Regions from separate parts of the Nostoc sp. DedQUE12b genome, predicted to be linked through region 3. Evidence: predicted binding sites of a transcription regulator. Region 3 holds the regulator's gene; each other region holds the start of a gene.
What was found. Region 3 encodes NtcA, which controls nitrogen genes in cyanobacteria. Its sites were predicted from a motif close to TNTGTANNNNNNNNTACANA; they were not measured.
Positions count from the first base shown of each region.

Region 1: a site for NtcA is predicted at 2,005-2,024, ahead of RMY16_RS27930 (DUF3120 domain-containing protein). Genes of this name have one in related genera too.
Region 2: a site for NtcA is predicted at 4,198-4,217, ahead of RMY16_RS30375 (Glu/Leu/Phe/Val dehydrogenase). Genes of this name have one in related genera too.

Region 1 covers NZ_JAVRCI010000087.1:9,642-16,379, forward strand. The annotation lists gene RMY16_RS27920 (TIGR03279 family radical SAM protein) at 1-443, opposite strand, end outside; gene RMY16_RS27925 (undecaprenyl-diphosphate phosphatase) at 765-1,589, opposite strand; gene RMY16_RS27930 (DUF3120 domain-containing protein) at 2,027-2,806, shown strand; gene RMY16_RS27935 (hypothetical protein) at 2,928-3,089, opposite strand; gene psbU (photosystem II complex extrinsic protein PsbU) at 3,368-3,796, shown strand; gene nadB (L-aspartate oxidase) at 3,969-5,645, shown strand.
Region 2 covers NZ_JAVRCI010000111.1:1,319-8,056, reverse strand. The annotation lists gene RMY16_RS30390 (hemerythrin domain-containing protein) at 1-391, shown strand, start outside; gene RMY16_RS30385 (Gfo/Idh/MocA family oxidoreductase) at 493-1,614, shown strand; gene RMY16_RS30380 (SH3 domain-containing protein) at 1,863-2,423, opposite strand; gene RMY16_RS30375 (Glu/Leu/Phe/Val dehydrogenase) at 2,823-4,112, opposite strand; gene RMY16_RS30370 (beta-ketoacyl-ACP synthase) at 4,335-5,477, opposite strand; gene RMY16_RS30365 (peptidylprolyl isomerase) at 5,551-6,351, opposite strand; gene RMY16_RS30360 (photosystem I assembly protein Ycf4) at 6,514-6,738, opposite strand, start outside.
Region 3 covers NZ_JAVRCI010000039.1:31,280-38,017, reverse strand. The annotation lists gene RMY16_RS19245 (SLBB domain-containing protein) at 1-748, opposite strand, end outside; gene RMY16_RS19240 (ABC transporter ATP-binding protein) at 1,247-2,230, opposite strand; gene hisB (imidazoleglycerol-phosphate dehydratase HisB) at 2,493-3,134, opposite strand; gene fabI (enoyl-ACP reductase FabI) at 3,216-3,992, opposite strand; gene ntcA (global nitrogen regulator NtcA) at 4,373-5,044, shown strand; gene RMY16_RS19220 (DUF3084 domain-containing protein) at 5,213-6,703, shown strand.

The DNA.
Region 1 (6,738 bases), on a different contig from region 3:
GGAGATAAGCGCATTTGTTCAATCCGCTGCCATTCTCTTTCTGGCAAATTGGTCAGGGTAAGATAAGAGCCGTACAAAAAGCTTAAGCGGTAATCGTCGTCTTTAAAGTACAAGCTAGTGCGCTTTCCTGGCGGCTGTTGGTCGATAAAGCAAAATGGACAGCGGTTATTACACTGAATCAAGCCATCAAATAGGGCAGTTTCAAATTCTAGCCCCAAGTCTTGGTCGTAATCTTTTTCGATTTCCAGGCTATGAGTTTTACCAGCAGCGTCTAAAACTTCTAATTCCAAGACTTCATCAGCACACAAAAACTGATAATCAATTAAGTCGCGGGGACGTGTACCATTGATTGCAACGATCGCATCCCCAGCTTCAAAACCAATCTCTGCGGCTATTGAGTCTGGAAGAACCTTGGTAATTCGGGCAGGATGAATGGTAGTCATGGTGCATAGGGCGTTGGGCAAAACAGTGCTGAGTGCTGAGTGCTGAGTGCTGAGTAGAGAATCTCACTTCTTTACTCAGAACTCAGCACTCATAACTGGGAACTATTGAGGGGTATTGGGCATTATAGCGTCTCTCAGTTGAGTCTAATACAGACCTAACCCCCAGCGCTTTCCCTAATAGTGTTGGGGAGTAAAATTCAAAGCCTCTCTCCTACAAGAAAAGAGGAATAGAAGTGAGGTTAGGTTGTATTACATACAAACGAGCGCTCGCTATAGTCATTTGCTTTGGACAAAGGACAAATGACAAATGACTAATTACTATTATCCTTTCCAACCTGCTGCGATCGCTAGTAAGATCGCACTACCAAATGCTAATCTATACCATACGAAAATCAAAGTGTTTTTGGTTGCTAAGTATTTGATCAAGAATGCAATTGATAGGTAGGAAAAAATAAAGGTTGAAATAATTCCTATAATTAACAGTCCAACAATGTTATCTGGCAACTGGTGGTCTTGAAACAACTTGAAGATTTTCAGGCTTTTATACAGCGTCGCAATGGTAAGAGTTGGAAACCCTAACAAAAATGAGAATTTCGCTGCTGTATCGCGTTCTAATCCCAAAAATAAGGCTGTCGTTAACGTCGAGCCAGAACGAGAAACACCCGGAATCAAAGCAAGTGTTTGTCCCAATCCAACCAAAATACCATCCCGAATCTGCAATGACTCAAAACCGCGCTTACGAGTGCCAATTTTTTCTGCTAGAGCTAGTAAAAGTGCCATAATAATTGACATGATGCCAATAATTAATGCACTCTCAGGTAAAATATCTTTTAAAAGGAAGCCAAAAATTAAAGCAGGCAGTGTTCCGACTGCAATACCAACAAGAATCTTCCATTCTTCGCGTTCCCAGTCTTTGGCTTTTAGTGCTTCGATTCCACCTTTGACAATACTATAAATCAGCGACCAAAAATACCCCACAATTGCTATAACACTGCCAAATTGAATTGCGTCAACAAAATCTTTAGAACCTAGTTCTTTCCAACCAAATAGCTTTGTCACAATCAGAAGGTGTGCGGTGCTACTGATTGGCAAAAACTCTGTAATACCTTGAACAATACCTAAAATAAAAGCTTGAATAAACTCCATATACAATTAATACCTTTTTCGTGTTATAGAGATCGTGATGAACATTTTTTAGCTGATGATGTTGCTTTATATACTCTCTATTGCACCCAATCTTGTAGAAAACTCAATTTTACCGATCAAAAACATCATCGAAGACGCTGACTATGTTCTTACACCCACCTCAATAAGTCAACGCAATTTGAAAAATTCATTAAATTTTAATATTTAGCAGACTTATAGCAGCTGACTTTCCACCTTTCTGTAGTCCCTCATTTACAAGGAACTACAAAGGAGTTCTGTACATAGTGGAACTTTAATGGATTCGTCTGGCGCAGAATGTTTTGTTTGGTTTGCACCAGCGCTAGTGGAAATTTCAGTATAATTACAATGCCCCAGGGGGGGATTTGAAAATGTGATATCTTAAATAAAATAAAGTTTAGTAACAAATATTAAAAACTTTGATTAATAATACACTGTCTTCCTACAGCGCTTCTACCCCTTCTATTGATACCAAGTTGGATTTAGCTGATACTGGCCTGAAGAGTATTCAGCAATTGGAATCTACACTCTCCCTTTCTCCCTCTTTACCCTTATCTACTTATGTCCGACAAACTTGGTTAGTGTTTGCGGCGGCGGTGTTTTTAGTAACAGTCCCAGTATTTGTAGAAGCGCCAATAGTGCGATCGCTACCAATTCTGAGTTTAGCGCTGACAGGATTTTGGGTATGGCTAAGTTTTGCCTTAATGTCACGCCCTGCAACTTACGTCTGGGGGGATTTGCTTTTAGGGTTTAGCTGGAGTTGGTTAGCAGGAGCGATTTACTGGGGCTGGTTACGTTGGGAACCTTTATGGCATCTGCCTGTGGAATTTATCGGCTTACCGTTTGCTTGCTGGTGTCTGGCAAAGAATTGGGGCAAGGTAGGTAACTGGTTTTATTTAGGTTCTTTACTCGGTACAGTTTTAACAGATGTATATTTTTATATAGTAGATTTGATGCCCTATTGGCGGCAAATCATGAGAGTAGATGCAGATGTAGTACCACAAATTTTACAAAATGCTCTCATACAAGTACAAGCACCTTGGGGGCAAACTTGGGCGATACTTCTCGCCGTAGTGCTATTAACAGTAGGAATTTCAGCTTTAGGTCGAAATCAAAGACACTGGTATGCCTTTGGTGGCGCAGTTTTAAGCACAATTTTGGTAGATAGCCTATTTTTGTTAGCTGCGATCGCAGCGTGAAGAAGATAGGAGACACTATATGTTGCAATGAGCGTGTGGGCTTCTCTTACTGAAACTTTTCCCAGCCCAATCTACGGCACATCAAAAATGATGCTGTAGATGATTAATTAGTTAAGAAATATTACATAAAATCGATCGGCATCAAGTCTTTTTTGGCAAGGTTTTCGATCTTAGACATCGTGCAGTTTTGTGTCTGCTTTAGAGGTAGAATCAGCCACCCCAAAAAGATTTCGTCAAGCAGAGAATGCTGCTGGAATCGTCGATGTAAGGCTATTGCAGCCATGCAGGCACTCTTTCCACCATGAAAATTTGTGGCAAAAGTATAGTCAAACCCAGTAACGGTAAATATTGTGGATATTAATACGCTGTATATTAGTTTCTGATGACTGCTGTGTTGACTAAGCTATCAGCTTTTGTCCTTTGTCCTTTGTCAGTTGTCCTTTGTCCTTTGTCAGTTGTCCTTTACAAATGACCAATGACCAATGACTAATGACTAATGACTAATAACTGTTGTTAGCTTAAAACTTTTATTTCTGTTTGATGGAAAGAGGTAGAAAAATCGTGAAAGGATTGGCGCGTTTATTAACAGTGTTTAGCTTGTTACTTAGTTGCTGGGGATGGTTGGGAACAACTCAGATAGCCCAAGCTGCTAGTTTCAACAGTTTTGCTTTTCCCCAAGTCCCAGTTCTGGCAATTGAGCGGCAAAATAGCGCAGACAGGAAGCTAGCAACGGAATTTGGTAAAAAAATTGATTTGAATAATACCAACGTCCGAGCTTTTCAACAATATCCAGGCCTTTATCCCACCCTTGCGAAGCTCATCATCAAAAATGCTCCCTACCAAAGCGTAGATGATGTATTGAATATTGGAGGATTGAGCGATCGCCAAAAACAAACCCTGCAAGCTAACTTCGATCACTTCACCGTGACAGAACCAGAATCTGCCTTCATCGAGGGAGACGATCGGTTTAACAACGGTATCTACAGATAACTAAATTGCAGTTAATGTAGCAAATAGCAGCCCACTCCTGATTCTAGGGAGTGGCAGATGATATGAGTTATGAGTTATGAGTTAGGAGTTATGAGTTATGAGTTAAAAATTCAAAACTCCTCACTTCTAACTCCTCACTCCTCACTTCTAACTCCTAACTTCTCCATATACCTTGTCTCAGATAGATATTCCCAGCCAATTTGATGTTTTAGTAGTCGGCGCTGGTGCCGCTGGACTATACACAGCTCTGTGTCTGCCAGAATCCTTGCGAGTCGGTTTGATTACCAAAGAAACCGTTGCATTATCCGCCAGCGATTGGGCACAAGGTGGTATTGCCGCAGCGATCGCCCCAGAAGATTCTCCCACGCTGCACATTGAAGATACGATCCAGGCGGGTGCAGGTTTATGCGATCGCACCGCTGTCGAATTTCTCGCCCAACACGCGCCTAGCTGTATTCAATCCCTAGTTAACTTGGGAGTAGCTTTTGACCGTCATGGTCAAGCCTTAGCTTTAACTTTGGAAGCCGCCCATTCTCGCCGCCGTGTTCTCCATGCTGCGGATACTACAGGGAGGGAAGTTACTACCACCCTCACCGCCCAAGTATTACGTCGCCAAAATATTCAAGTTATTCAGCAAGCTTTGGCTTTAAATTTGTGGATTGAACCTGAAACTGGTTGCTGTCAGGGAATTAGCCTGTTTTATCAAGGAAAAATCACCTGGCTAAGAGCTGGTGCTGTGGTATTGGCAACTGGCGGTGGCGGTCAGGTATTTGCCCAAACCACTAATCCAGGTGTGAGTACAGGTGATGGAGTAGCGATCGCAGCTAGGGCTGGAGCTATCCTCCGCGATTTAGAATTTGTCCAATTTCACCCCACTGCCCTCACTAAACCTGGTGCTGATCGCTTCTTGATCAGCGAAGCTGTACGCGGCGAGGGGGCACATCTCATCGATAATGAAGGACGACGTTTTGCCTTTGACTACCACCCTGCGGGTGAACTTGCACCTAGAGATGTGGTCAGTAGAGCAATTTTTAGCCATTTACAACGTACCGCCCTTGATTTGGCTACTGCTCATGTCTGGTTGGATATGCGCCCCATTCCCGCCGACAAGATTCGTCACCGCTTTCCCAATATCATCAAAGTTTGTCAGCATTGGGGCGTTGATGTCTTCCACGAACCAATTCCTGTAGCGCCAGCCGCCCATTATTGGATGGGTGGAATTGTTGCGGATCTAATGAATCGCACGAATATCCCCGGTTTATACGCAGTGGGTGAAACCGCTAGTACTGGAGTGCATGGGGCCAATCGCCTTGCCAGTAATTCCCTGTTGGAATGTATTGTGTTTGGGGCCCAGATGGCTAATATTAAGTTAGAAAATATTGGGCTGTCCTCAGAAACACCAGTGCTGCCGTCACGGAAATTTTGTCTTGATGCTAGTGAGTGGCACATCCAACAAGCACAGCTAGAAACACTCAGGGAGAAGTTACCGCGTCTAGTGTGGGAAAGTGCTGGTATTTGCCGGGAGCAATCAAGGCTGGAAAGTGCGATCGCTACTATTGAATCTTGGCAACAAGATTTCGCTGCCTTGCCTTTAACTCAATTTTTGCTTGCTTTACGTCCAGTAGAACCCGCTAGTTTTGACCTACCAGATGTTGAACGGCAATTGGGACTTTGGGCAGAAACCCGCAATTTATTAGATGTAGCTGATTTAATTCTCAAAAGTGCTGCTTTTAGAACCGAAAGCCGAGGCGGACACTTCCGTTTAGATTATCCTCAACCAGACTCAAATTGGCAAGTTCACACACTTATACAAACAAATCATTGGTGGAAATCTCCACTCTTGTCTTAAATCAACTACCTTAAAGAGCCTGACGGTTTTCGCAACCCTAACCACAACATCTTGCAATGAGCCGCCAAGTAAAAAATGTGGTGTCCAAGACGGTAGCTATCTCATCGTGCTGCTCTACCACAATCTAAAATCTAAAATTGCCATCAGCGTGTGCCGCTACCATTATGACTGTCGGGACCACCATAATTTGGTGGAATGTATATGTCTTTTAAATTTTGAGAATTGACCTCGTGGGCGATTAAGGTGTTACTACTAGGACCAAAAGAATTAGCACTTGCAGTACTGAATATACCTGTGCAAGCGGCAATTTTTGGGATCAGTATGTAAGCTCCTATGAGGAATATCATAAACTTTGTGATTCGAAAGTTAGTCTTCATATATTTAAGTAAATTTACTAATTTTTTCTTTCAAAAGGTATTTTTATTTTCTACCGTATATTTACTGAATTTTTTAAAAAAGTATTTTAATTTTATGAAATTATTGCTGGTAGTGTACAAATCATTATGGTATCTGCTTGTTTATTAACCTTCATTTGCCGATATTAAATAGTCTTTATACTTAAGTGGTATTCTTAATAAACGCTTTTTACATCAGTCTCAGGTTAGATATGTCAATGATTTACTGTGAGCATTTTGCTCAATTCACTCTTTATTAATAATATCTTAATGTTTCTAAGTATAAACACTATGTTTACTAAATCAGTAGTTCACAAAAATGTAAGATAATACTTATTTAATTGTATAGTTTAGACTTGATGATTAAAGGTCTGTAAAGATACAACAACATATTTATCGTGTTATAAGGATTTTTAAAACTATTAAACAGCGTAATAAGCGAATAAGTACAAGTATAATTTTTAGCGTAATTTAAATTACGCTAAAAATTATTTTTCTAATTATTTCTGATCGCTAATTGCTTGATGACATCAGTTATGAAGTTTAGTCTTTAAGCCAAAAATCCTTGCTGGGTAAATATCTTGGCTAAAAATTTTCCTTGCAGTATATAAGCAATATTTTTCAAAATAGTGCCTTAGACATGTCTCTGGTCTAAATTCCTAATTTGAAGGTAAAAATTGTAACTTTAGTGAAAAAAA
Region 2 (6,738 bases), on a different contig from region 3:
AAAAGCTAAAGGTGCAAAGTTGGTTGAGCAATTCAATCAAATCTATATAGAATTGATCTTGCATGCAAGAACTGAAGAATTAGTCTTCTACCCAGCTTTGCGAGAATACGAAGAAACTGAACAATATGTTGAAGAGGCTGAAGAAGAACATGAAGAAGTTTCAGTTATTTTAGAAGAAATTAAGGGGCTTAAGACTACTAAACCTGAGTTTAAAGAAAAGATGAGCGAATTGAAGGAAATACTTGAGCATCATGTAGAAGAGGAAGAAAGCGAAATTTTTAATGCTGTGCGCGAATGTATGAGCGATCAAGAGCTAACTGAATTAGGACAGGAGTTTCAAGAGACGAAAGCTAAGTTAGTGTCAAATGTAGAAGCTGCATTAGCAATGTAGTCATGCACTTTTTTTAAATGCTTGCATAAATAATTAGCCATGTTATACACGTAATTAGGCATTAAAATTACCTAAATATTACTTCATCAAAGAGGATAAAAATGACTGCTACAAATGGTAAAAACAAAATTCGTTACGCCGTTGTTGGTTTAGGTTGGTTTGCCCAAGAAGCCGCCTTACCTTCCTTTGTCCATACTGAAAACTCGGAATTAGTCGCACTGGTTTCAGATGACCCCACGAAAAACGAAGAACTGAGCAAAAAGTATGGGATTAACCATACTTACTCTTACGATGAGTATGAGGACTGTCTGGCAAGCGGCGAGGTTGATGCAGTTTATATTGCGTTGCCCAATCACTTGCATTGCGACTTCACTGTTCGGGCTGCTAATCAGGCAATTCACGTATTATGTGAAAAGCCAATGGCGGTGACTGAACAAGAGTGTGAGGCAATGATTAAAGCTGCCAATGACAATAATGTGAAGCTGATGATTGCCTACCGCTTACATTTAGAAGAAGCCAATTTACAAGCAGTCGAAATTTTGCGCTCAAAGCAAATTGGTGAACCACGAATTTTCAACTCGGTTTTTACTCAGCAAGTAGAAGAAGGCAATATTCGTTTACGAGATGTCACAGGTGGTGGGACGCTCTATGACATTGGCATTTACTGCATTAATGCTGCACGTTACCTATTTCAAGATGAACCAATTGAAGTATTTGCTGTAGCTGCCAATAACGGAGAACAACGCTTCAGCGAAGTGGAAGAAATGGCTAGCGTCATCTTGCGCTTCCCGAATGAGCGATTGGCAACATTTACCTGTAGCTTTGGAGGGGCAAGTGTTTCGACTTATCAGATTGTAGGTACTCAAGGCGATTTACGAGTACAACCTGCATATCCTTGGCAGGGAGAAATCAAGCATTACCTGACAATTAATGGTGAAACTCAAGAGCATACTTTTGAGGATCGCGATCAACTAGCAGCTGAATTTACCTATTTCTCTGATTGTATTCTGCAAGATAAAGACCCAGAGCCATCTGGGACAGAAGGATTGATTGATGTTTCGATCATTCAAGCGCTTTATCAGTCAATTGAAACTGGTCAACCTGTACAAATCGAAACTAGTAATCGCCATCAACGCCCCACATCGGATCAAAGTATTGAGCATCCTCCTAGTGACGAGAAGCCAGACTTGATTCATGCTGCTGCACCTTCTGGGCAGTCGTAAGGTTGATTGAAGAAGATGTTTAAATGCTCTGCATGGGAATGCTTCATGTATGCTGCTGACTCAATGTCTCACTGGAAACAGCAGCCCCTAATTAGTCATTCCCATGCAGAGCATAGGAACAAAAGAACAATGAGGAAACCTAGCTTTTTTCGACGACTTGTATATACACCGTAGATTCCCTAGTAGATGGCGATTAGTGGTGAGGGGTTAGGTTTGAATAAAAGTTGCACAAGACGTTAATTTATAATCTATGTACAACTGCTGAGGACTATTGAAGGAATATATCCATTTACGGGGGATGAAATTGGTACCCAACCATCTTTTCCACGATTTTTAATTGTTACTTGCTGACCACTTTGTAGAACTCCAAGAATAGGACTGTTAATTGAGGGTTCTTGCCTTACACGTAAAACTCCTCCCACAAAAATTTTGCGACAGTTATCTGTTTGAGAAGTTGTTTGTGAGGGAGGTACTGGCTGTCCACATTGCTTGAGATAAGCGGCAGATATATAGCCAGACTGCGGCGATGATATTGCCACCCAGCTACTTGAAGAATTGGTCTTTTCAATAATTACAAGTGAGTAATTACGCAATGTTCCAATAATTGCACCATCTGGACTAGACCGGATATTGAGATTATCACCATTAGTCTCAACTCGGCGGCAGTTATCTGGGGCCTGTACAAGTTGGTATTTACTTGAATGTTGGTGTGATGTAGGAATAGTAGAGCCAGCAGGATATGCTGTCAGTGTCAACGAAAGTGTTGCAGTTATCGCTAAAGGTTTTCGCCAGTCAAGAAACTTTATCATAAGCAAACATCTCAGTCTAAAAATAATGATTAGTAATACCAATTATTTGTGAAACACAAAATCAAGCTTGCTAAGACTTGGGACTTAACCCCTAAGTTCTGGAGCAATCTCACAGGTAAATCGGTATAAGTTGCATTTTTAATAAATGACGTTGGCGAATAAAGTTTTGTTGCAAAAAAACGCTTGACTAGTCAAAAGTTTCTTGAAAATTAACAACACCTTTTTTTGAGTTTGCTTGCTATATTTATTAAACTTACTATTGTGATATCGAAGACATTTAGTACTAGTTATGTTGTCGCGATCGCTCAAGAAAATAAGGCAGATAAATCAATGGCGGATCAAGTAAAATTACTACCGACAATGATCTATGCTGCCTAATGAACAACTAAGTATAAAAACTTAAGGATAAAGACCTCTGTCAGTCAACGCCTGAGCTACTCTACCTACCCCCAAGGTGTAAGCTGCTAACCTTAAAGAAATTTGCCGTACCTCCGACTGATGAATCACCTTGCGGTACGCTTGTACCATCAAATGTTCCATTTCGCGGTTGACGCGCTCCTCATCCCAAAATACGTAGGAAAGACCCTGTACCCACTCTAAATAACTGACTACTACACCGCCAGCATTGGCCAAAATATCTGGTAACACTGTCACACCCCGCGCCTCTAAGGCCAAGTTAGCCTCAAGAGTAACTGGGCCGTTAGCTGCTTCTGCGACAATTTGTGCCTGCACCTGATTGACATTTTCTTCAGTGATTTGGTTCTCCAAAGCTGCTGGTATTAAGACATCACAGGGTAGAGTTAATAAATCTGCATTGCTAATTGGTACAGATTGCGGGAAACCCACAATACTCTTGCGATTTTCAGCGGCGTAGACTTTTAACTTGGGAATATCAAGACCAACTTCAGAGAATATTCCCCCAGCACCTGTTGAAACGGCGATAATTTTCGCGCCTGCTTCATGTAGTAATTCCGCTGCGGCACAGCCGACGTTACCGAAACCCTGAATGGCTACTCGCACTCCTACCAAAGATTTACCTCGATCTGCTAGCGCCTCACGGACAATAATCATCGTGCCACGTCCGGTTGCCATTTCTCGTCCCAGAGAACCACCAATAGAAAGGGGTTTCCCAGTTACAACTCCTGGTACAGCATGACCAACATTTACAGAGTAGGTGTCCATCATCCAAGCCATCTCACGGGCAGAAGTACCCATATCTGGCGCAGGAATATCTACGGAAGGCCCAATATCTTTAATCAACTCGCTGATATAACGGCGGCTGATTCGCTCTAATTCGCCAACACTGTAGCGTTTGGGATCTATAGCAATGCCACCCTTTCCACCACCGTAAGGAATACCTAACAAGGCGCATTTCCAGGTCATCAACATTGCTAGAGCGGATACTTCGCGCAATGTCACAGCCGGATGGTAACGAATTCCACCCTTGTAGGGGCCTAAGACATCAGAGTGCTGTACCCGGTGTCCAGCGAGAACTTGTATTTCCCCATCATCTAACTTCACGGGGATGGAAACCGTTACAACCTTACGCGGGTGGCTGAGAATTTCCAGCAAACCCTGATTTAAATTTAATTCTTTTGCTGCCGCTTCTAAGTAACTACAGGCTTGGTCAAATGGGCATATATGCGCTGGAGAAGCAGGTTCTGACAGCAACAGAGATTTTGAAATCATAATTTTTCTCCTAATCACGGTATCTTTGCGAACCGGATCTCATCTGTACCTAAGCTTATCCTTTTTTTTTTGAAAAAGGATAGATTTTGTAGTTTTTGTTACAGTTTTATATTTTATATTCTGATATGTAAAAATTATTCAAAAATTACTGTTGTAGGGGCAGCTGTGCGCCCCTAAATGAAAATTTATATGTTATTGGTCAGATAGTTAAATCCAAAATTTTTACCTTGCTAACGCGATCGCGGCATTCTGTCCCCCAAAACCAAAACTCAAACATAATACCTGGCGGATTTTGCTTAGACGTGCTGCTGTAACAATATCTAAATCAAACTCTGGCTGCTGCAATCCTAAACAAGGTGGTAAAATTTGATGTTTTAGCGCCATGAGAGAAAAAGCTACACCTAAAGCTCCAGATGCCCCTAATGTATGACCTGTGCTTCCTTTCGTGGAGCTAACTGCCACGCCTTGGGGAAACAAACGCTGGATTACTATGCTCTCCATTTGGTCATTTAACTGCGTAGCTGTGCCATGAGCATGAATGTAATCGATATCGGCTGGTGTCAGACAACTACGTTCTAGACATTGTTTGATGGCAGCGATCGCACTTTTCCCTTCAGGTTCTGGTGAATTACTATGATATGCATCGTTAGTTAAGCCAAAACCGAGAATTTCACCATACATTTTTGCTTGACGCTGCTTTGCAAACTCTGCTGATTCCAAGACAAACACAGCTGCGCCTTCGCCCAACACTAAGCCTTCCCGATGCAAATCAAAGGGATAAGCCCCAGTTTTCGCCAAAGCACCCATCTGCTGAAATCCAGCTAAAGTTAAGGGTGTAATTGGTGCTTCCACTGCACCTGCGAGCGCCTGTTGACATTGCCCAGTTTGGATAAGCATAGCTGCTTGGGCAATAGACCAAATTCCAGTAGCACAAGCTGTCATTGGTGCCAAAACTATACCAGATGCACCGATTTGTCTTGCAGCTGCGATCGCATTGATATGAGGTAATATATCTAGCCAATTTCCAAAAGAGGAAACGGGGAAATGATTCGCGTTATACATTTGCCGCGCCAGCATTTCCCAAGACGCTTGATAAGAGCGACTCGATCCAATGACTACAGCACAATCAGCTAAAGGTGCAACTAACCCAGAATCTTGTAAAGCAGAAGCAACAACCATCCGAGTTAACATTGTCAACTCAGATGGTTGTTCAGCAATCAAACCTAGAGGAAGTGGTGTAAGTTCTGGAAATGGTTGATGTAACCGAATTCCAGATTTACCTGCGATTAAATTTCGCCAGCTATCCTCTAAGCTTCCACCCAAAGCGGAAACTAGACCAATACCAGTAACAACAATTTTGACCAATTTAGGAGTTAGAAGTTAAAAGTGAGGAGTTAAGAGTTAAGAGTTTTTCCCTCGCCCCCCTGCCCCCTTCCTCCTACTGTCCTGGTGCTTTCAGATTTTCAGCGCCTTGAGTGACTTTAGCAGAGTCAATGCGATCGCCTTGCTGAATTTTGTTCACGACATCAAAGCCTTGAGTGACATTGCCAAATACGGCGTAGTTACCATCCAAAAATGCTAGATCCGCTAAAGTAAAGTAAAACTGGGCAGAAGCAGAGTCTGGTGATTGCGATCGCGCCATCGCTACTGCACCCTGTTTATGAGGCAATACGACAGCTTGAGCAGTAGCATCAAATGGTTTATTGTAAATCGGAGTATCCGAACCTTTGGGCTTAACTTCTAAAGGTATATAACGAGCATTTCCCGTTTTTGGGTCAATATAGCTACCTGTTCCCAGTCTATCTGCTGGAACTTTTGGGTCTTTGCTTTGGGGATCGCCCCCTTGAACTACAAATGGTTGGGGTTGGCGCACAACTCGATGGAAAGCTAAACCATCGTACACACCCTTTTGCACTAAATCTACGAAGTTGCCAGCTGTGATGGGGGCATTAGTGCCGTCTACTTCGATAGTAATCGGCGAACCTTTAACTGTGATTACCACAGTAGCCTTGCCTTCAAGGCGCGGTAAATCTGCCAGTCCAGGAATACTCTCACTACTAGTTTGAGATACAGATGTTGCTTCAGTAGTTGTCTTGGTGCTTGCCTCGTTTGTGGTCGAGGTAGCTGTCGAGTTTGGAGAAGAGCTATTAGAAGCGACTTGCTGTGTTGAACATCCTCCCAACATCAAGGCACTAATAATCACAAGAGAAAGCAAAAATTGTGAAATTTTTAACCGCATTGCCTGTTACCGATTTAACCAGAGTATCTTATCGTTTTGAGGGGCATTGGGCATCAGAGGCAGACGGGCAGAGAGCAAGGGAGCAGAGGCGAAAGAGGTAATTTAATTTTTATTCTCCCCCTTGCCCCTGTCTCCTGCTCCCAGGCTTCTTACCCCATTCCCTTACAATCCTTCTAGTGATACTCCCAAAAAGCGGGCTAACTTTGCGCCTTCTGTTTCCAACTCTGTTAAAGATAAGGGTTGTCCAACCCGTGTTAATGGTATATCTCGTCGACCCTTAATGCGTAGATAGAGGGCGCGACGGGGGTTAAGACCTTCTTTTACGTCTATTAGTACAGATTGCACATCTTCTATGCGGCTATCAATCTGGATTCGGCGGTTTTTACC
Region 3 (6,738 bases):
GGGGTGTCGTTTGACTGGCGGCAAAGTTGGATGCAAATATATTGCGAGATTCTGCGACGTTGAAGTTGGTTGCTGTTGGCACAACTATAGTGTCTCCATCCCGCAAGGTAATATCCTGCGATAACTTACCTGTTTGAATGAGTTCTTTCAAATTGAGGGTGACAGCTTGCTCTGAAGAACGTCCTATTCTACGCCGTAATTGAACTTGAGTCACATCCGCAGCTAAAGTCACTCCCTGCGCTGTTGTTAATGCAGCTAATACAGTGGGGTATTGTACGCCTGGATTATTCCCGGCGCCTCCGCTCAAGTTTAGAGTGTAAGCTCCAGGACGTGTCACCTCTCCAGCAACGAAAATATTGATGGGACGAGGGGATAACAGATTGACTGAGATTAAGGGGCGTTTGAGGAAGCGAGCATATCTTCTAGCTATTTCGTCAGAAGCTTGTTCAGTTGTTAGCCCTAATACCGACACACTGCCAATTAAAGGTAGGTTGATTGCTCCACCTGGGGGAACTTGGTATTCACCTGTATATTCAGGTACTTCAAATACATTTACACGAATGAGATCGCCGCCTCCTAATGAATAATTAGTATCTAATAGTGTTTGTGTGGTTGGTGGTTGTGTAGTTGGGGGTAATGGTTGTCCCTGAGCTAGACTGGCAGATGACACAGCGGCATTGACAGCAGTTAACAAAGCCATACCTACAGCTGGCTGAATTAAGAATTTAGACAAACTTTTGTTAAGCATATTTACCTGAGACTCTGAAACTACGATCAATAAAGTACTGTCTAAACATTTTTATTTTGACTATACCTAAGTATTCAAGTTCCCCGACACTCTTATTTTCCTAGAAAAGTGTTATTTTCCGGAGGAAATTTGTTTATTGAAGTTAAATTTTTAGTGAAGTTAGCTTAAAGTTAATGTTGCTTGAATAGAGTAATATCAAAAAATATAGGATTTACGCAAATAAACCCAGTTTTTACAATAAATTGTCTGTTAGCCAACAATCAAGTAGTCACTAATAAATTTTTCTTGTCAAAGCTAATTTGATGACATTTAAAATCTGCGATGAGTAGTAAGGGACTACTGAAATTAGGAACAAGTTCATTAAAGAAATACAAATAACCTTGAAAAGATGTCGAAATTTTATTTTTTTAGGTTGTGTTGGGCGAAGAGAACTCAAAAAAGCAGAATTTTGGGTTTTGTTCTTCAACCCAGTCGACAATTTACTATTTGGCAACAAAACTAATTCAAGAAGTTGTTTTTTCTTTGGATTTGTTGAATAAAAAATTCTTCTAGGGAGTGACGTGATAAGTTCATGGCGATAATTTTACCTTCCATGAGACGAAGACTGGCAAGAAAATCATAGTAATCATCTTGTAGTGTACCGTGCCAGGAACCATCAGGTTCAAATATGAGGGTGGGTATCCATTTTTTGAGAATTTCCCAGTCGCCACCTTGACCTTTGACGTGATACGTGTTTTTACCGCCTAAGAGTTCATTAAGCGAACCAGAGCAAATTAGTTCACCTTGAGCGAGGATGGCAATGCGATCGCAAATCTGTTCTACTTCACTAAGAATATGGCTGTTGAAAAAAATCGTCTTCCCAGCGGCTTTGAGGGCCAGGATAATTTCTCGCATTTGATAGCGTCCCACCGGATCAAGACCAGACATTGGCTCATCCAGAAAAACTAAATCTGGCTCATTAATTAGTGCCTGTGCCATACCAACACGCTGTAGCATTCCTTTGGAATAGCGACGCAGCAGCTTTTTACGGGCATCGGCTTGGGATAAACCCACTAATTCCAGCAGTTGGGGAATGCGTTGGCGTTGGACACTCTGGGGAATTTGGAATAGTCCAGCAGCTAGCTGCAAAAATTCCCAGCCAGTGAGATAATCATACAAATAAGGATTTTCTGGTAGATAGCCGATATGTTGCTTAACACTGCGATCGCCTATGGGTTTACCCAACAATAATCCTCGTCCAGAGGTGGGATGAATAATTCCCAGCAATAATTTTAAAAGGGTGGTTTTACCAGCACCATTAGGCCCCAGCAACCCAAAGGTTTCGCCTCTGTAAACCGTTAAAGAACAGTTTTTGAGAGATACGACTTTTTGATTTAGCCAAAAACCAGTGCGATAGACTTTTCGCAACTCCGAAGTTAGGACTACTGGCGGAGTGTCTGTCGTATTAAGTTGAGAATTAGGGTCATCTGCAACAGACTTCATCTCGGTTAAATCACTATTTATCAGCTTGGTATGAATTAAAAATTACCCAGTAGGCTGATAATAACCATCACCAAGCTGTGTGTCAATTATCGGGAACTGAGGATTGGGGACTGGAGAAGAAGCAAGGGAGCAGGGGAGAAATCAATTCAAAATTCAAAATTCAAAATTCAAAATTCAAAATTAAAGAACTTCTGCCTTCTGCCTCCTCTTTACCAATGACTAATGACAAATGACAAATGATCAATCCCCAATTTGACTCTTTTCATAGAACTCCCTTAGAACTGGGAATTAAGCCAGCACGTCGGGGGTCAATTTCCACTGCCTGCCGTGTTGCTCTTGCAAAGGCTTTAAATGTCGCTTCAATGATGTGATGGGAATTAATGCCATCCAGTTGTCGAATATGCAGTGTCATCTGGCTATGGTTTACCAAAGCCACAAAAAATTCTCGCACCAGTTGGGTGTCATAGGTTCCTACCCGCTGAGTAGGAATTTGCAAGCCGTAGCTGAGGTGAGGTCGTCCAGAAAAGTCTAGCGCTACTTGAACTAAGGCTTCATCTAGCGGTGCAAGAAAATTACCAAAGCGGACAATGCCTTTTCTGTCGCCTAATGCTTGGTTAAAAGCTTGCCCTAAAGTAATGCCTACATCTTCGTTGGTGTGATGATCGTCAATTTCCCAGTCTCCCTTGGCTTGGACATCTATATCAACCAGCCCGTGGGAAGCAATTTGATGCAACATGTGATCCAAAAACGGAATGCCTGTTGCTGCTGTGCAAGTTCCTCTACCATCTAGGTTGATGGTAACTTGCACATTAGTTTCACCAGTGGTGCGGTGAACAGTGGCAATCCGAGGAGTTTGGGTTAAGCGATCGTAGTTTGAATTAACTTGGCGATTGGTTGTTTGCATGGGGAGTGGAAAGAGCTAAGAATTAGGAGTTAGGAGTTAAAAATTCATAACTCATAACTCCTAACTCCTAACTTTATCGCGTCACATTCCCATAATTTCATATCCTGCATCTACATAGAGAATTTGTCCGGTAATGCCGCTGGACAAATCACTACACAAGAAAGCCGCAGCGTTGCCTACTTCTAGCTGAGTGACGGTGCGTCGTAGGGGAGCTACCTCTTCTACATGATGAATCATATCCAAAATCCCACCCACTGCTGAAGATGCCAAAGTGCGGATGGGGCCTGCTGAAATAGCATTCACGCGGATATTTTGCGGCCCTAGTTCAGCAGCTAGGTAACGCACACTCATTTCTAAACCTGCTTTAGCAACTCCCATAACGTTGTAGTTGGGAATTGCCCTAACACCACCTAAATATGTCAGGGTGACGATGCTACCTCCCTCTGTCATTAAAGGTTTGGCTGCGCCACTTAACTGCACCAGCGAGTAGGTACTAATTTCTAAAGCGGTGTTGAACCCAGAACGAGAGGTTTGGCTAAAATCTCCACTTAAATCGTCTTTGCTGGCAAAGGCTAAACAATGGATGAGGATATCTAGCTTTCCCCACTGTTCGCGGATTGTCTCAAAGGTAGATTTAATTTGTTCGTCATCTTGGACATTACAGGGTAGAAATAAGCTGGGCTTAAGAGGTTCTACTAACTCGGCGACTTTTTTCTCCATCTTGCCGCGTTCATCCGGCAGGTAGGTAATACCCAGGTTTGCTCCGGCTTTGTGCAACTGTTGAGCGATTCCCCAGGCGATCGAGCGGTTATTGGCAATACCTGTAACAAGGGCATTTTTTCCAGTCAGATTTAGCATAGAAATTGTTAATGCGATCGATCATTTAGGAGCATACTAGAATCTGAGGCACGTTTAGTCTTTGTTTTATACAGGATTGACAAAAATGAATATTGATAAGGGTGTTTACTGTGACAAAAATCTTGATTTTTTATAAAGATATTCTCAAGATATCTTTATTTGTTCTTCAAAAAACCTTTTGAATACAGCTATTGGAACTACTTATCAACAAGTTGTAGCTGAAAGGATCAACAATTATGTATCATTATAAACAAAGAGTTATGAAGAGATTAGTTTGAGTATAGGAAAGTACAAAAAGGTTGACGGTGCTTTATTCATTTTTCGGGTGTATTCTTAGGTAATCAGTTTTTGTTTTTCCGGCATTGGGTAGGGGAAGGGAGATGATCGTGACACAAGATAAAGCCCTAGCAAATGTTTTTCGTCAGATGGCGACCGGGGCGTTTCCGCCAGTTGTGGAAACGTTTGAACGCAATAAAACGATCTTTTTTCCTGGCGATCCTGCCGAACGAGTTTATTTTCTTTTGAAAGGTGCTGTTAAACTTTCCAGGGTGTACGAGGCAGGAGAGGAAATAACGGTAGCGTTGCTGCGGGAAAATAGTGTTTTTGGTGTATTGTCATTGCTGACAGGAAATAAGTCGGATCGGTTTTACCATGCAGTTGCATTTACGCCTGCGGAATTACTGTCAGCACCAATTGAACAAGTGGAACAAGCACTCAAGGAAAATCCAGAATTATCAATGTTAATGCTGCGAGGTCTGTCTTCGCGCATTTTACAAACAGAGATGATGATTGAAACTCTTGCTCACCGAGATATGGGTTCTAGGTTAGTGAGTTTTTTACTAATTCTTTGCCGGGATTTTGGGGTTCCTTGTGCAGATGGGATCACTATTGATTTGAAATTATCTCATCAAGCGATCGCAGAGGCAATTGGTTCAACTCGTGTTACCGTTACTAGGCTACTAGGAGATTTGCGTGAGAAAAAGATGATTTCTATCCACAAAAAGAAGATTACTGTACATAAACCTGTTACCTTAAGTAGGCAGTTCACATAAAAACAATTGGAGAAAGGGGAATCGGCGCGTGTTCTATTTTGAAAAATGACACTAATAGCTAGAGGTAAATCTAAAATTGAATAATTTCAGCTATTGCCAATTCCCACTTCTTTCCAGACAATGCTTAAAAGTAGTAGGCTGTATCTGGAAGGATTTCGGTAGCTAAAGATGACCACCGGATACATCCTCATCGCAGCAATTTTGATTCTGGGAGGCGTAATTGCCACCGTGGGCGATCGCATCGGCACACGAGTTGGCAAAGCCCGCCTCTCACTTTTTAAGCTTCGTCCGAAAAACACTGCTGTACTAGTAACAATTTTTACTGGTGGTTTGATTTCAGCATCGACTTTAGGGATTTTATTCGCTGCCGACGAAGGTTTGCGAAAAGGAGTCTTTGAGTTAGAAGATATTCAAACAGACCTGCGACAGAAACGGGAACAGCTAAAAACCGCAGAAACTCAGAAAAGTCAGGTAGAGGGCGAGCTAAATCAAGCAAAAATCGCCCAAGCAAAAGCACAACAAGACTTACAGGCAATTAATCAATCCTTGCAGGCGGCAAATGCTAAACAGAGGCAAACGCAAGCCCAGTTGAACCGCACCATTAGTCAACAAGCCCAAACTCAAACTCAACTCCAACGCACTCAAGGTCAGCTAGATCGGGTTGTAACTCAATACCAAAAAGCCATAGCTGAATTACAAAGTGTTTATAACCAGAGAAAGGAACTACAGGCGGCAGTTGAACTATTGAAGACAGAACGTCAAAGACTCTATGCGGAAGCGAAAAAAGCCATTGACGAAGCCAAAACAGCAATTGAAAAACGCGATCGCGAACTTGCTAACCGTCAAGAAGCCATAAAACAGCGAGATCAAAAAATTGCCCAACTGGATCAACTAATTCAAAAACGTAATGTAGAAGTTGCAGCACGAGAGCAAGTGATTGCCAAACGGGAATCACGCCTCAAAGAATTGGAAACACAACAGGAGGAACTAGAACAGGAAGTTGCCAGGCTAGAAAAATATTATCAGTCCTACCGCGACCTGCGTTTGGGTAAGCTGGCCTTAGTTCGTGGTCAAGTTTTGTCCGCTGCTGTAATTCGTGTTACTCAGCCTGCTGCTGCTCGTCAGGCAGTGGTACAACTTTTACAAGAAGCCAATCGCAACGCCAACCTGGAATTAAGCGAGCCTGGTGCAAATCCGGCAAATTTAGAGCTGCTACGCGTGACCCAAGATAGGGTCGATCAATTGAGCAAGCAGATTGGCGATGGTCAAGAATACGTCGTGCGAATTTTCTCTGCTGGTAATTACGTCAGAGGAGAAAAGCAGATAGAATTTTTCGCGGATACAGCCCAGAATCAACTGGTTTTTTCGGGAGGCGCGGTGCTAGCCACCACTACTGCTGATTCCAAAACCATGACATCTTATCAGTTACAGCAACGGCTAGAAATACTGATTTCTGCTTCTCAATTTCGTGCCCGTAATGCCGGAATTGTCGAAAATGTGCAAGTAGAGGGGACTTTTCTGCGCTTTGTCAGCCAATTAAGACAGTATAATCAACCCTTAGAGATCAAAGCGATCGCAGCAGAGGACACTTATACAGCCGGGCCATTAAGAGTAAAATTGGTGGCAATAGTTAACGGAAAAATTATTTTTAGTACTTAAAAAAGTATTTGCACACTGTTATTAGTAAGATTTAA